One region of the Irregularibacter muris genome, then DNA from elsewhere that is predicted to be linked to it. Evidence: predicted binding sites of a transcription regulator. Region 1 holds the regulator's gene; the other holds the start of a gene.
The links. Region 1 encodes NrdR, which represses ribonucleotide reductase genes. Its sites were predicted from a motif close to CACNANATNTNGTG; they were not measured.

Region 1 (8,581 bases):
TTATAAACAATATAAAAGAATTACAAGAAGAAAATATGGTATAATGGCATTAGTTTTATTATTTTTTGTTCTTCTTACAATTTCATTTTTGCTATATACTGATTTTTTTGACATTAAAGAGGTTAATATAATAGGAAATGATTATGTAAGTGAGAAAGAGATTCTAAGAAATGGAGATTTAAATATTGGTGCAAACATATTTAAATTTAATAAAAAGAAGATTCAAGAACAAATTGAAAGACATTCTCTTATTAAAACAGCTGAAATAACTAGAAAATATCCCAATAGGATAAATATAGAGGTGTTGGAGAGGGAAGTCATTGGTATAATACCTTTTGAAGATGGAAGTTTTATTTATATCGATCAAGAGGGGGTAGTATTGAAAAAATATGACATATTAAATACCTATCATAGCCCTCTGATCACAGGTTTAGAGAATATAAGCTTCATTGTTGGAAATCCAATTGACATTCAACCTAGTTGGCTGGCAGAATCTCTATTAGATATTTTATCAAGACTAAAAGATAATAAATTGATTGAGAAAGTTTCAGAGGTTAATGTATTAGAAGATAATACAATACAAATATATACTAAAGATGGCAGTGTAATAAAGATTGGCGATGCAAAAACAATGGAAAAAAAGATGGATTTTTTAAAAGCATTTTTATCAGAAACTCATCCTAAAAGCATTATAGATATAAGCCACGGAGGAGATCCTGTGTCTAAGCCTCGCGCTAACTAGAGGAGGGATTGATATGAAAAAAATATTAAAGGGCCAAGTAGAGATTGCGTTTATTTGTATTATAATAGGTTTAATGCTAGTCATGCAGTATAAATCCGTTACCCAACTGGGTGGATCGGTATCTACAACTAGAGCTCAGGAATTGGCAGGACAATTAAATCAATTAAAAAAACAAAAAGAAAATCTTACTTCTAAAGTAAGTGCTTTAGAAAAAGAAATTAACCAATATGAAGATCAAGTAGCACAGGATAATAAAATGGTAGAAAATCTAAGAACAAATACTAGGGAAGCAAGGATGATTGCAGGATTATCGGATGTTAAAGGACCTGGTATAACGATCACATTAGATTATACACCCTTAGAGGGAGAAGAAGGATTTGACCCTTTCCTTGTATATCCTGAATACTTATTATTATTATTAAATGAGTTAAATTCTTCAGGAGCAGAAGCCGTATCCATAAATGACCAGAGAATTATTTCCACATCAGAAATACGGTTAGCTGGCAATCATATTGTAATCAACGGGGAAAAGTTTTCTAGACCTTTTGTATTTAAAGCAATTGGCGACAGTCAAACATTACAATCAGCTATACAGCTAAGAGGTGGAATTGTGGAATTATTAAATTCTAACTATATTCAAGTGAATATAAAAAGAGAAGAGGAAATGAATATTCCAAGATACAATGGAGTAATTGAATTAGATTATGCAAAGCCAGTAGAGGATCAATAATGGCGGGAGGGCCATAAATGAGAAATAATAATAAACTATGGATTATTATGATTACTTTTATGATTACCGGTATAATTACGAGTATACAGTTTAAACAGGATAAAAACAGGACCGATATTATCACTATGAAATCCCTGTATGAAGAACAAAAAAATATCGATAATGAAAATTTAGAAATAGAAAGATTAGGAAAAACCCTTGTGGAATTAGAAGAAAAATTAAAGAGCTATCAATCAAAGGAATATGGAGATGAAGATATTGTTTCTTCCCTAGAAGAAGAATTGGAAGCCAATAAAATAGCAGCGGGTTTTAAGGAATTGCAGGGTCCAGGTATAAGCATACATATGAAAGATAGTGAACAATTGGGCGATGCACAAGATGTCATGAATTTTGTTATTCATAATAGCGATGTCCTGCAAATAATTAATGATCTTAGGAGTGGAGACGCGGAACGAATAGCTATTAATGGATCACCGGTAGGATGGGATTCAGAAATTGATTGCAATGGGGCAACGATAAGAGTAGGAAATGATATTTTTGCACCTCCTTTTATTGTGGAAGCTATTGGAGATCCTCAAAAATTAGAAGGAATATTAAATGCTCCCAATAGTATAGTACAATTAATGAAAATTTGGGATATACAAATTGATATACAACAAGTAGATAACATTACAATCAGAGGGATTAATTCGACCCCAACATATAAATATCTAAAAAAAGATGAGGAGGGTGACAAAAGATGATACTGCCATTAATTGGTCTTCTTATAGGGATTGTTTTGGGTTTTATTATTCCTTATAGTGTACCTTTAATATATTCTTCCTATATGTCAATAGCGGTACTTGCGGCTTTAGACTCAGTATTTGGTGGAATTAGGTCTAGTTTAGAACAAAAATTTGATAGCAATATTTTTATTTCTGGATTTTTCGGTAATACAATATTAGCAGCATTTTTGGCCTATGTCGGAGATCGGCTAGGTGTGCCCTTGTATTATGCTGCTATATTTGCTTTTGGAACTAGGCTCTTCCAAAATTTTGCCATTATCAGAAGACATTTAATAAAAAATATACTTAAAAAGTGAAATTTCTTAATAAAAAAAGAGGAAAAAATCTAATTATGTTGAATTAATTAATATTAGAAGCAAAGAAAATAATATTAAACATTGACGCAATATACTAGTTATAATCATTTCACGTCCAACAAAAGGGAGGTCTCAATTGTGCTAGAATTTGATATGGATTTACAACAATTTGCTCAAATAAAGGTCATTGGTTGCGGTGGCGGAGGAAATAACGCAGTAAATAGAATGATTGAAGCTGGGCTTCAAGGAGTGCAGTTTATTGCTCTTAATACAGACAAACAAGCTTTGGTGTTATCTCAAGCTGAGCATAAAATCCAAATTGGAGAAAAAATTACAAAGGGATTAGGTGCAGGTGCTAATCCAGAAATTGGTCAAAAATCCGCTGAGGAAAGTAAGGAAGAGATTTACAAAGTATTGGAAGGCGCAGATATGGTATTTATTACCGCAGGTATGGGCGGGGGTACAGGAACTGGAGCTGCACCTGTTGTCGCGTCTATAGCAAAAGAATTAGGAATTTTAACTGTGGGTGTGGTCACAAAACCTTTTACCTTTGAAGGCAGAAAAAGAATGGTACATGCAGAAAAGGGAATTGAGGAGTTAAAGTCTAAAGTAGATACTTTAGTAACCATTCCCAATGATCGCTTATTGCAAGTTGCTGAAAAGAAAACATCCCTAGGGGATGCTTTTAAAATAGCTGATGATGTTTTATTACAAGGGGTGCAGGGTATCTCTGACTTAATCGCAGTACCAGGGCTTATTAATCTTGATTTTGCCGATGTTAAAACCATTATGGAAGATACGGGCTTAGCTCATATGGGAATAGGTCGAGCAAGTGGTGAAAATAGAGCTACTGAAGCTGCACAAATGGCTATACATAGTCCATTATTAGAAACATCAATTCAAGGTGCTAAGGGTGTGCTTTTAAATATCACTGGCGGTTCACAATTAGGACTCTTTGAAGTAAATGAGGCAGCTGAGCTTGTGGCTCAAGCAGCAGATCCAGATGTAAACTTAATATTTGGAGCAGTTATTGATGAAAGTCTTCAAGATGAAATGAAGATCACTGTTATTGCAACAGGATTTGAAAATGTGGTCAGCCAATCCTTTGATGAAGTTGCTGCTACCATTAATAAGACTTCAAAACAATTAAAAAGTGATAATCTAGATATACCAACTTTTTTAAGAAAACATAATTAATCGTAGATATTCGCAGAATAGACCTAAGGTCTATTCTTTTTTTTTTCATAAATTAACCTTTTTCGACGTCTTGAAGTGACAAATTTCTAATATTAGTTCAGATATAATAAACATAAAATATTATGGAAAAGCATATTTTTAAATAGGGGAATCATTATATATAAAGGTGTGAGACTGTGACTTATATCTATGGAGATATTATAGTTGTAGAAAACTTTATTATAAATTTTATTATCATTTGGCTTACAGTAAGATTTAGTAAAATAAGGACTCATGTATGGAAAATATTAATAGGTGCTTTTATAGGAGCGGCATATACTTTATTAATTTATTTTCCTTTATTAAATATTTTTAATGAAATAACTATGAAGATTTGTCTATCCATTATAATCATTATCGTAGTATTTACACCCAAAAAGATAAAAGACTTTATCAGGCCCTTTGCTATATTCTATTTAATATCCTTCATTTTTGGGGGCTCTGCTTTTGCTTTAATATATATGACCCAATATGGTGGTTTATCATCTAAAGGTTTTTTTTATGTATCCAAATTTCCCATAAGTTTGTTACTTATAACTTGTTTGTTGAGTTATTTTCTGATAAAAGTTTCCTGGGATTATATACAAAGTAAAATATCTAAAGACAATATTCTTACCAATATACATATAGATATCGATGGCAAAGTAAAGGAACTAAAGGGTTTATTTGATACTGCTAATTTTTTGAATGATCCTATTTCAAAATCACCAGTGATTGTAGTAGAATACAGCATAATTAAAGATGTTCTACCTATAGAAATAAGAGAAATTTTTAATGAAAACCAGGAAAAAGACTTTGAACATATTTCACAGGTATTGATTCATTCAGATTGGATAAATCGCTTTAGAATGATTCCCTTTACCTCCCTAGGAGAAAAAAATGGACTACTGGTAGGATTTAAAACCGATAAGATAACAATTGTTGAGAAAGAAAAAAATAAAGAGGTTAATAATGTAATCATGGCAATATATAATCAAAAGTTAAGCAATGAGGGAGAGTATAATGCATTATTAAATCCAGAAATATTAAACATACAAACATAGGGGGATGGACATGAAAAAAAGAATTAAAATATTATTATTGAAACTTAAAATATTATATGTAAAAATACTTCACAGATTAAACTTAAAAGGTGAGGATGAAATATTTTACATAGGTGGGAGTGAAGCATTACCTCCTCCTTTGACACTGGATGAGGAACAATATCTTATTGCTCATTTAAAAAAGAAAAATAATAATGGATCAATAAAAACAATCCTAATTGAAAGAAATCTAAGGCTAGTGGTTTACATTGCACGGAAATTTGAAAATACTGGAATAGGTGTTGAAGATTTAATTTCAATAGGAACTATAGGGCTTATTAAGGCAGTAAACACCTTTGATCCTGATAAAAATATAAAATTAGCCACATATGCATCGAGATGTATTGAAAATGAAATACTTATGTTTTTACGTAGGAATAATAAGATACGTCTAGAGATATCCTTTGATGAACCTCTAAACATAGATTGGGATGGAAATGAACTTCTCCTTTCTGATATTTTAGGTACAGAAAATGATATTATTCATAAATGCCTAGAGGAAGAAGTCGATAAAGAATTACTTCAAATTGCCATGAATAAACTAAGTGAAAGAGAAAAAAGAATCATGGAATTACGCTTTGGACTAATGGATGGTGTTGAAAAGACTCAAAAAGAAGTTGCAGATATGCTGGGTATTTCCCAGTCCTATATATCTAGATTGGAAAAAAGAATTATTAAAAGACTGAAAAAAGAAATAAGCAGAATGATATAGACACCCATTAAACCTTCTATAATATTATAGAAGGTTTTTTATTGAATAAATTACCATATAAAAATTGAATAATTACATTCCTAGGGGCAATAATCTAGATATTAAAGGTGAAGAGAAAGGAATGACAAAATACCGTGACAAATAAAGTTGAAATATGTGGAGTAAACACTTCAAAACTGCCTGTGTTAACAAATAAAGAAATGAGAAAATTATTTGATCAAATACATCAGGGAGATTATAAAGCACGAGAAACCTTTGTGCAAGGAAATTTGAGATTAGTTTTAAGTGTAATTCAAAGATTTAATAATAGAGGAGAAAATTTGGATGACCTATTTCAAGTAGGTTGTATAGGTCTTATAAAAGCAATAGATAATTTTGATTTAAGTCAAAATGTAAGATTTTCTACTTACGCTGTACCTATGATTATAGGGGAAATTAGAAGGTATTTGAGAGATAATAATCCTATTAGAGTGAGTAGGTCCTTAAGAGATATAGCCTATAAAGCACTACAAGTTAGAGACCAGTTGATTAATAAAAACAACAAAGAACCCACGCTAACTGAAATTTCCAAAGAATTGGGAATGTCTCAGGAAGAAGTAGTCTTTGCTCTAGATGCCATACAAGATCCTATCTCATTATTTGAACCAATATACCATGATAGTGGAGATGCCATTTTTGTTATGGATCAAGTAAGTGATGAAAAAAGTCAGGATGAAATATGGTTAGAAAATATAGCCCTACAAGAAGCTATGCAAAGATTAAATCATAGGGAGAAATTAATACTAAATTTAAGGTTTTTTGAAGGAAAAACCCAGATGGAAGTTGCAAAAGAAATAGGTATCTCCCAGGCACAAGTTTCTCGGCTGGAAAAGACCGCCTTAGGTCAGATGAGAAAACATATTTAATGGACGTGAGATTACTCATAATGATGTGAAACAGAGGGGTTTGAGAAGAATGGACAATTCTAAATAGGTATTGTATAATGAGTCCAGAAGGAAATTCAAGGAGGAATTCATTGTGAAATGTCCATTCTGTAATTCAATTGAAAGTAAGGTAGTTGACTCAAGACCCACAGAAGATGGAAGTGTTATACGAAGACGAAGAGAATGTATACAATGTCTTAAACGGTTTACCACCTATGAAAAAATAGAGGACATACCTTTAATGGTTATCAAAAAAAATGGTCATAGAGAACCTTACAATCAGAATAAAATAATGAACGGAGCCTTAAAGGCCTGTGAGAAAAGGCCAGTATCCCTTGGACAACTAGAGAAAATTGTGGAAAGAATTGAAAAAAGATTATATAATACCATGGAAAAGGAAATATCTAGTAACTATATTGGGGAACAATTGATGATGGAGCTTAAGGAGCTAGATGAAGTAGCTTATGTAAGATTTGCTTCAGTATACCGACAATTTAAGGATATCAATACCTTTATGGAAGAATTGAATATATTGTTAAAGGAAAAATAAAACCTCATAGGACGGTTGTCTTATAAGGTTTTATTATTTGATCGTAATGATCATTGTTATAAAAAAGGTTGGTTGTGTTACAATATATAAAATAGGCTTTCATAGTAAAATATTGAAAACTCTTGAATAAAGTATTCTGTGGAGGGGTTTATTGGTGAAAGGTATAGCAAGAGTAGATAAAAAGACTAAAGATTTGGCAAAAAGAATAAGGCCAGGAGAGATTGCTATTATCAAGCATAGGGATATTGATGAAGTTGCGGCAGAATCCTTAGTTAATGCCAAAGTGAAACTTGTCATAAATTTGGATAAATCCATCAGCGGTAAATATCCAAACCTTGGTCCTAAAACTTTAATAGGGTCTAATATCGCAATTATTGATGAAGCTAGCAAGGACCTTATGGAGAAAATTAATGAAGGAGAAGAAGTAGAAGTTATAGAAAATAAAATATTTAAAAGTGGAGAGCTCATAGGAGAAGGGAGATGGCTTACTAAGGAGGATGTTCAACAACAAACCGAGGAAGCCAAGAAAAATATCGCCCATGAATTGGATAAATTCATTGAAAATACGTTAGAATATGCAAAAAAAGAGAAGGATATTATTTTAAATGGAATTTCTATTCCCAATATGAAAACTCAGATAAAGGATAGACATGTTGTTGTGGTTGTGCGGGGGCAGAACTATAAAGAGGATCTAAGTATTTTACAATCCTATATCAGGGAAGAGAAACCAGTTTTAATTGGAGTAGATGGGGGAGCAGATGCACTGATAGAATTTGGACATAAACCCCATATTATTGTAGGAGATATGGATAGTGTCAGTGATGAGGCACTTAAAATTTGCGATGAAATTGTTGTACATGCATATCCTGATGGTAGAGCTCCTGGTATGGAAAGAATAAATAAATTAAATCTGGAAGCTAAAGTAATACCTGCCCCTGGGACAAGTGAGGATATTGCTATGCTGATTGCCTATGAAAAGGGTGGAGATTTAATTGTTGCATTAGGAAGCCATTCCAATATGATTGACTTTTTGGAAAAGGGAAGAAAAGGTATGGCTAGTACTTTTCTAGTGCGTTTAAAGATTGGATCTAAATTGATTGATGCTAAGGGTGTTAATAAGTTATATCATACAGGAGTGAAAATAAAATACATATTTGCTTTAGTTTTATCAGCTTTATTGCCAATTATTATTATCTCAATGTATTCACCCATTATTCAATATTTGTTAAAATTGTTTCAGATGCGATTGAAAATTTTATTTGATTTTTAAGGGAGAGAATATCATGTTAAACATTAGATATCTAATCGTTTCATTAGCAGCCGTATTTCTTGCTTTGGGAATAGGTATTTTTATAGGATTCATGTTTGATGGGCAAGAGATATTTATTAATCAACAGGAGACATTAGTTCGTCAGCTAGAATCTAAATTTGGTGAAATTAGAGAAGAAAAAGAAGTCTTGGAAGAAGAAATTGAATTACAAAGAAAACAACTTAAAAACTATGAGGAATATAGTGAAAATACTTT
Region 2 (8,581 bases), on a different contig from region 1:
GGCTCAAGCACTTCTCCCTCAACCCCTAACCGTGGCGATGAAAACAGAAGAATCCTTACCAGCGGCATCATTAACACAGCCAAGATATACCTTAATCCAAAGGTGCCCTATGTATTTGGCGGTTCTACCACAAAGGGCTTTGACTGTTCTGGCTACACACAATTTGTCTATAAACAAAATGGGATAAGCATACCTCGCACCTCTGAACTACAGGCCAATGCGGGTAGTTATGTATCCAGAGCCAATCTGCAACCGGGCGATTTAATTATTTTTAGCAATACCTATCGATCCGGTCCTAGTCACACAGGTATCTACCTAGGGGATGATCAATTTATCCATTCTAGTTCTAGTAATAATGGAATTACCATTTCAAGCTTGAATACTGCTTACTATAGGGATCATTTTTCCTATGGAAGAAGGGTGTATTAATATTTCTACATTAAATAGAATATAAAAGGGTTGTGCCCCATGGGGCACAACCCTTTTATATTACGAACTTTTCTCCATGTATTCTTTCCATAATATGGCCTTCCCTTCCCTGAGGGAAGAACGGATATCAATAATTCTTTGATTCTCTGAACCCCTAAAGGCTAACTGTAGATTTTTTTGTTTTATCTGAAAGGGCCCATCTACCAATACATCTCCACAACTTAAAAATTCCAACCAGTCTTTTCTTTGCTTCATCAACAAAAATTCAAAAGTATATCCAGTATAGATCCATATATTCAGCCCAATCCTCTTGGCAGCCTTTGCGATTTCTATACAAGCTTTAGCTTGCTCAAAGGGCTCTCCGCCGGAAAAGGTAATTCCTCGATGAATTCCTCTAGATTGAATCTCCTGAATAATGTCCTTGCAATCTGCCTCAAAGCCTTCCATGGGATGATGGGTTTGGGGGTTATGGCACTGAGGACAATGATGGGGACAGCCCTGGGTCCAAACCACCATACGCAAGCCCGGACCGTCTACAATGGAATTCATTTGAACCTTACTGGCCAATCTGATTTTCACACGCTCACCTTCTTGTCACTATATTCAACAAATAGTTTGCACATTTTTACAAAATAGGTACCCTACCGTGTATAATCATTAATTTAATTTGCCTTTCACTTTCGTACAGTCTGCGTAAAGTTTATGATTATACACTTTTGCTTGTTTGCCATTTTAAATTATTTCATACCATGTTTCACCCGGTCCAGAACCTCTGCTTTTTTAGCATCATTAAAACGGGTTTGATAATCCCCTACTAAGTATCCTGTTATTCTTCTAATTCTCTCAAAGGGAATGCCCTGACTTCCTTCTTTTCTGCCACATTTTGGACATTCTTCAAAAATAATGCCATTATATCCACATACAGGATCCCTATCTAGGGGATGATTGATAGATCCATATCCTATGCCTGAATCAGCCATTAGGCGTACTACATCTTCAAAGGCCTCTATATTCATAGAGGGATCTCCATCTAATTCTATGTAGCTAATATGTCCGGCATTGGTAAGAGCATGATAAGGAGCTTCCTTGGAGATTTTATCAAAGGCTGTAATAGAATAATACACAGGAATATGAAAAGAGTTGGTATAATATTCTCGATCAGTAACTCCTTCTATAGATCCAAATTCCTTCCTATCCAGTTTTACAAATCTTCCTGATAATCCCTCGGCCGGGGTTGCAATTAAGGTGAAATTCAAGCCATATTGTTGAGAATAGTCTTCCATCTTGTTTCTTAGGTAACCAATAAGCTTTATTCCTAACTCTTGGGCCTCTTGGCTTTCTCCATGATGACTACCTACAAGGGCCTTTAAAAACTCTGCTAAGCCAATAAAGCCCATACTTAAGGTACCGTGTTTAATGACCTCATCTAAGGTGTCCTCCCATTGCAAGTCCTCGCTGCCTTTCCATATACCTTGCCCCATTAAAAAGGGGAAATTCTTTACCTTTTTGGCTCTTTGTATTTCAAAACGTTCCAATAATTGTTCTGCTATAAGATCTATTGTAGGCTCCATCTGGGGGCTTAAAAGGTCTACTATTTCTTGATATATATTTTCCCTCTGGACACCAGAGGATACTAAGGCTTTTTTCCATAGTCCATGGATAGTCTTTTTAAGATCCTCCTCTTGATTTATCTTTAATGCGATCTTAGGTAAATTTAAAGAGGTAAAGCTTAAATTTCCTCTCCCATAGGTAATTTCATTGTTGGCATCATACTTATTGCCAATTACCCGGGTTCTACATCCCATATAGGTGACCTCAGTTTCTGGTCTTCCTTCTTTATAATATTGAAGGTTGAAGGGGGCATCTAGAAAACTAAAATTAGGAAATAATCTTTTAGCACTTACCCTACAGGCTAGCTTAAATAGGTCATAGTTCTTATCTTGCGAATTAAAGGATACTCCTTTTTTTACCTTAAATATACTGATGGGGAAAATAGCTGTTTCTCCATTACCTAAACCCCTTTCGGTTGCTAAAAGAAAGTTTTCGGTAACCATCCTCCCCTCAGGACTTGTATCGGTGCCTAGGTTTACACTACTAAAGGGTACCTGGGCTCCCGCTCTAGAGTGCATGGTATTTAAATTATGTATAAAGGCTTCCATTGCCTGATAGGTCTGTTCCTTTGTTTCTTCAAAAGCCTGTCTATGGGAGGTTTTTTGTACTCTTTTCCATAGATTTTCATCTATTCTATCCCCAAGTTCTTCCTTAGCTCTTATATATTCTTCTTTTAAATAAGTCTCTTCTATTTCCAGTTTTGGTGTAGTATGGGTTTCCTTTATGGTTTTATGGATAATGGTTTTTGCCCAGTTCTTTCCCTCTTGACTTCCTAAGCAAAAATCTAATCCTTTCCCTAGATTCTCTATATAATTTCTTATAAAACTCTTTGCTACGTAGTGTCCTAGGGCATAGTCAAAGTTGGGTATGGACTGACCACCGTGTTGGTCATTTTGATTTGCCTGGATGGCAATGGCTGCTAAGGCAGCGGCTGTAGTGATATTGCTGGGTTTCCTCAGAAAACCATGTCCTGTAGAAAAACCATTTTTGAATAGTCTTTCTATATCAATCTGGCAACAGGTTAAGGTGCCCATGGGTGCAAAATCCATATCATGGATGTGGATATCCCCTTGTTCATGGGCCCTTTCAAAAACTGGATTCATCATTTCCATCTTACAAAATTCCTTTGATACTGTGGATCCATAAAGTAGCATAGTGCCCATGGCAGTATTCCCGTTCACATTGGCATTTTCTCTTTTGGTGTCATTTTCCTTTGCATCATCTATTGTAATCCCTCTTATGGTTTTCATTATTCTGGTGTTTTGATCCCTGATGCGGTTCCTCTCATTGCGATAAAGTATGTAGGCCTTGGCAGTCATGGCATGCCCTGACTCAATAAGTACCTTTTCTACAACATCCTGTATTTCCTCTACCGTGGGCATTTTTCCTATGTATTTTTTACTTAAATAACCTGTAACCTCATCGGCCAATCTTTCCGCTATATCATAATCCAAATGAGACCCTTGGTTGTGAGCAACTGATTCTGCTGCCCTAAATATTGCTCTAGTAATTTTATCCTTGTTAAAAAATATTACTCTACCATCCCTTTTTTTAATCTCTTTAATCACAACGATCTCCCTTTCCTCGCAGCCTATATTGTGCTTTTATCTTATTAGTCACACAATATATAGTATCGGATTTCCACTCTGACTATTCTACCATAAAAATGTTTTTCTTTCCAAAGCCAAAAAATCATATTATAATGATCTTTTATATTTTCTCGTTGGGATAACTACTATTTTCTTTATTTCCCTTAATAATCTAAAAATATAAATACAGAATGATCATAAAGAATAACAATGCTCTAAGGAAAAGCAACGGAGGGCATAGAAAAAAGCACCTATAAGGTGCCTTATTTGTTTAGATAATCCTTATGGAATTTATCATTGTACATTATATACCTCTTGAAAATGCTTATGGAGATATCCTTTTACTGGAACATTTAATTCTTTCAACACGGTATCCAATGCCTTTAGGGTTAAATACAGCTTTTCTTCATAACAGTTTTCCCCCATGTGTCCTATACGCATGACTTTACCATTTAAATCTCCCAGGGATCCTGCAATCATAATCCTATGTTCCTCTAGCATTTTCTTATTGATTTCTTCAAAGGTAGTTTCCTCAGGGACCATCATTGCTGTTACCGTATTAGAAAAACTCTCCTTTGGATATAACTCTAAGCCGACTTCAATAATACTTTTCCTCACTGCTTCAGCAATATTTTTATGTCTTTGGAATATGCCTTTATCCTCAAGAATTCTCTCCACCGCTTTATCTAGGGCATATAAATCGCTAACAGGTTGAGTATAGGGAAACCATTTTTCCTCATACCAGTTTTTCCAGCTAGATAAATTGGTATAAAAGCCCACTATAGAGTGCTTTCTTTTTGAAATTTTATCCCAAGCTCTCTCACTTACACTTAGGATGGTTAGTCCTGGAGGTGCGGATAGACATTTCTGAGAGCCTCCTAAAAGAATGTCTACTTTCCACTGATCCGTATGTATTGCTTCTCCTCCCATAGAGGATACTGCATCTACTATACTGATTATGCCCTGATCATGGAGTAAAGGACAGATTTTGTCTATTGGATTGGTGATACCAGAAGGGGTTTCACAGTGAACTAAAGTGGCAATTTTAAAAGGTCCATTTTTTTGTATAAAATTTTCTAATTCCGCCTTATTGATGCCCTTTCTGTAATCAGCCTTAAAATAGGTAACTTGGCCTCCATAGATTTTTGCAAAATCTCCAAAGCCATTGCCAAAAATACCATTGTCTATACATAGAACCTTGTCTCCTGGTTCAATTAAAGATGCACATGCAGCTTCTAATCCTAGAATGCCTTCACCATTGAGTACCAATACTTGGTTTTGCGTATGGAGTAGTTTCTGCAATTTTCCACACAGATCATAATAGAATTCATAAAATTGCAAATCTAAATCTGGATTGATAATGGGCTTTCCCATAGCCGCCCTTACCTCTTCATGGACATAGGTAGGGCCTGGTGTCATAATCATCATTTCTTTCATGTTTTTTCCTCCCTTATCTCAATAAAGTTTTAACTTTTTCAGTGTGGCAATTAAAGGTAATCCTATGACTGCCCCTACAAGAATTTGTATGGCATTGCCAGGTATAGAGGTCACAGGTACACTCCAATTACCATATAGTATACCTTCGGTAGCATAGTATCCTGCAATCATCCAGATTCCCCCTAAAATGATTCCAATAATATTCCACCCAAGCTCCCTAGACTTTTCTCCCTTAGTATAGGCAATGCTCCCTATGATATATCCCATGACTCCCCTTACAATAAAGGTAAAGGGTGCCCAAGCTGCCCAGCCTGAAAATATATCAAATATAGCCATCCCAAAAGCTCCTGCTATAGCTCCTTTTTTCTTTCCATAAAGAATGGATGAAACAATGAGAGCACCGGTGCCTAGGTGTATCAGTCCTCCATTAATGGATATAGGTAGACGAATATTGATAAATGCAGTTGCCACAAATACTATGGCGATTAATAAAGAAGTAATGACTAAATCCTTGGTATTGTACTTTTTATTTTCTACTAGTTGATTTGTACTATTCATATCGATATCCCCCTTTGTGTAGGTCAATTGTTTTCTGTTCTTGAATATCCTCTGCAATACTCCATGACTCTCACTAGACATCCCACTGCCTTTATGTCCTTGCATCCATCTATTCTTTATTGTAATATTATCTTTTTTTCTCTACAATCATTTGCCCGTACAATTTTTATATTTTCCTAAAGTGTATGGTTACACACAAAAAAGAAAAGCAATAAACTTATAAGTTTATTGCTCTATGGACTACATATCCTTTTAGGATGAAAACAACATTTCATCAGTAAGCATTGCCTCTGGTTGGCTTTGTTGGAAATAGCTTAGGAGTTTTGGTATGGTTAAATTCTTTTTTTCCTCTCCCTTGCAATCTAGTATTACTTTCCCTCTATGGAGCATAATAATGCGATCTCCCATTTCAATAGCATGTTTTAAGTTGTGGGTAACCATTAAAGTTGTCATCTGTTTTTTCTTGACTATCTTTTCTGTTAAGGCAGATATTACTTCAGAGGTTTTAGGATCTAGAGCTGCCGTGTGTTCATCTAATAATAAAATTTCAGGACTGGTCATGGTAGACATAATTAGTGCTAAAGATTGTCTTTGTCCTCCTGAAAGTAGTCCTACCTTAGTATCTAAATTGTCTTCTAAGCCTAGGGAAAGTTCCCTAAGAATTTCTTTAAAGCCTGGGATATCTTTTTTTGAAATACCGGGAAATAAATTAAATTTCTGGCCTTTATGATTGGCCATGGATAGATTTTCTAATATGGTCATATGGGGTGCCGTTCCCCAAGTAGGATTTTGAAATACCCTCCCCATGTATTTTGTTCTTTTATGTTCTTCTAAAAAAGAGATATCCCTATCTCCAATAAGAATTTTTCCTTGGTCTTGTATTATAGATCCTGTAATGATATTTAGCAAAGTAGACTTTCCAGCTCCATTGCTTCCAATAATGGTGACAAACTCTCCTTTGTTAATTTGTATAGAAAAATCCTGAAAGATACTTTTTTCATTGATGGTACCAACGTTAAAGGTCTTAGATAGATTTTGAATGTGCAACAATGGAACCACCCCTTCTTTTTTCTACTTTCTTCCAAGGCAGGGCTATGCCCTTTCCATAAACCGATAAAATCATCACGACAATCACAGAGGTAATCAGCTTTAAGTCTGTGGAAGGTAGCTTCAAGCGCAGGGCTAAAGCCGTACTTCCTTTATATAGGATGGACCCTAGAAGAACCATTGTCGTGGGTACCATAAGAGATATTTTTTTAAATACCATTTCCCCTATAATAATTGAGGCCAAACCCATAACAATGATACCGCCACCCATGCCAACATCAGAAAATCCTTGATGTTGAGCTACAGCAGATCCCGACAAGGCTACTAAGCCATTGGAAATCATCAATCCCAAGCATTTAATCCTGCCCTTGTCTATCCCCAGGGACGTCACGAGAATAGGATTATCTCCTACGGCATTAACCAAAAAACCTAACCGCGTCTTGAAAAATAAGTCTAGAATAATTTTTATAACAATGGCGAGCATGGAAAGAATAATCAAAGGGTGAATCTTTCCGTCAAAAATAGTTTCAAACTGAAATAAAGCTACATTGGCCTTGCCCATTATTCTAAGGTTAATGGAATATATTCCTGTCATAACGAGGATTCCTGAAAGCAAATTGGTGATTTTAAGTTTTACATGAAGAAGTCCAGTAATTAATCCTGCCAGCATTCCCCCTATCAAAGCAAGCAAAGTAGCTATCCAAGGATTGACCCCAAAGGCCATAGCCGTTGCAGTAATGGAAGCACCCAGAGGGAAGGTTCCATCTACTGATAAATCCGGAAAATCCAATAATCTATAGGTAATATATACCCCCAGTACCATTATTCCGTATAGTAAACCCTGTTCTATTATATTACCTATAGCTCCCATTAGTCTTCCACACTCCCTTCTATAAACTGAGCCTTCTCTTTTATATCCTCTGGAATGCTAATGCCTAGTTTTTGGGCACTGCCTGTATTGATCAACAATTGGGTCTTTTCCCAGATGGCAATAGGTATATCCTGGGGGTTTTTCCCCGATATAATTTCTTCTGCCATCAATCCTGTTTGGAAGCCCAACTGGTAATAGTCAATGCCTTCAGTGGCCAAGGCCCCTGCTTCCACGTGAGCCTTTTCAGCCCCAATGATTGGCACTCCTTTTTTACTACATTGATTCCCTATTAAAGACATGGAGGAGGCCACTAAGTTGTCTGTAGGAACATACAATACATCCATATCTCCTATTAACGCATCTAAGGCCTGGGGCACTTCATTTACACTGGTTATCCCTGTAGGAATAATTTCCAGAGAAAATCCTTTGGCGATTTCCTCAGCCCTTTTAATCTGTATCTCTGAATTTACTTCACTACTATTGTATAAAATGCCCACCCTCTTAGCTTGAGGTAACAATTTTTTTAAAAGTTCAAATTGCTTTTCAATAGGTGCTATATCACTAGTACCAGTCACATTGGTATTGGGCTTTTCTAAGGATTGCACAAGACCTGCCTCCACAGGGTCAGTCACCGCTGTCATCAATATAGGAATATCCTTGGTGACATTATAGGCAGCCTGAGCAGAAGGTGTTGCAACAGCAAAAATTAAATCTACATCTTGAGATACAAAGTTTTGAGCAATGAGTTGGGTTGTTGCCATATCCCCTTGAGCATTTTGAAATTCAATTGATAGATTTTCTCCATCTTTATATCCTTTTGAGGCCAAAGCATCAATAAATCCTTCCCGGGCACTATCCAATGCCTGATGTTCTACAAGTTGGGATATGCCGATTTTAAAAACCTTCCCCTGCTGCACTTCTAAATTTTTCCCTTCCATACTCCCAGCATCATTAGCTGCACATCCCCACAAAAGTAAAGATACCAAAACCATACAAACTACCATAAAAACTCTTCTTTTTCCTACCATACTCCCATCCT

Region 2: NSA47_RS06955 (anaerobic ribonucleoside triphosphate reductase) is a predicted target of NrdR. The motif match lies at 3,660-3,673, and genes of this name have one in related genera.

The regions. Positions count from the first base shown of each region.
Region 1 covers NZ_JANKAS010000002.1:207,787-216,367, forward strand. The annotation lists gene NSA47_RS03345 (cell division protein FtsQ/DivIB) at 1-742, shown strand, start outside; gene NSA47_RS03350 (DUF881 domain-containing protein) at 756-1,472, shown strand; gene NSA47_RS03355 (DUF881 domain-containing protein) at 1,490-2,215, shown strand; gene NSA47_RS03360 (DUF1290 domain-containing protein) at 2,212-2,553, shown strand; gene ftsZ (cell division protein FtsZ) at 2,692-3,750, shown strand; gene spoIIGA (sigma-E processing peptidase SpoIIGA) at 3,927-4,832, shown strand; gene sigE (RNA polymerase sporulation sigma factor SigE) at 4,843-5,583, shown strand; gene sigG (RNA polymerase sporulation sigma factor SigG) at 5,718-6,488, shown strand; gene nrdR (transcriptional regulator NrdR) at 6,601-7,056, shown strand; gene steA (putative cytokinetic ring protein SteA) at 7,211-8,326, shown strand; gene NSA47_RS03395 (copper transporter) at 8,340-8,581, shown strand, end outside.
Region 2 covers NZ_JANKAS010000005.1:7,189-15,769, forward strand. The annotation lists gene NSA47_RS06945 (C40 family peptidase) at 1-429, shown strand, start outside; gene nrdG (anaerobic ribonucleoside-triphosphate reductase activating protein) at 490-1,008, opposite strand; gene NSA47_RS06955 (anaerobic ribonucleoside triphosphate reductase) at 1,167-3,608, opposite strand; gene NSA47_RS06960 (pyridoxal-phosphate-dependent aminotransferase family protein) at 3,924-5,066, opposite strand; gene NSA47_RS06965 (ECF transporter S component) at 5,085-5,624, opposite strand; gene NSA47_RS06970 (ABC transporter ATP-binding protein) at 5,877-6,674, opposite strand; gene NSA47_RS06975 (ABC transporter permease) at 6,649-7,542, opposite strand; gene NSA47_RS06980 (ABC transporter substrate-binding protein) at 7,542-8,570, opposite strand.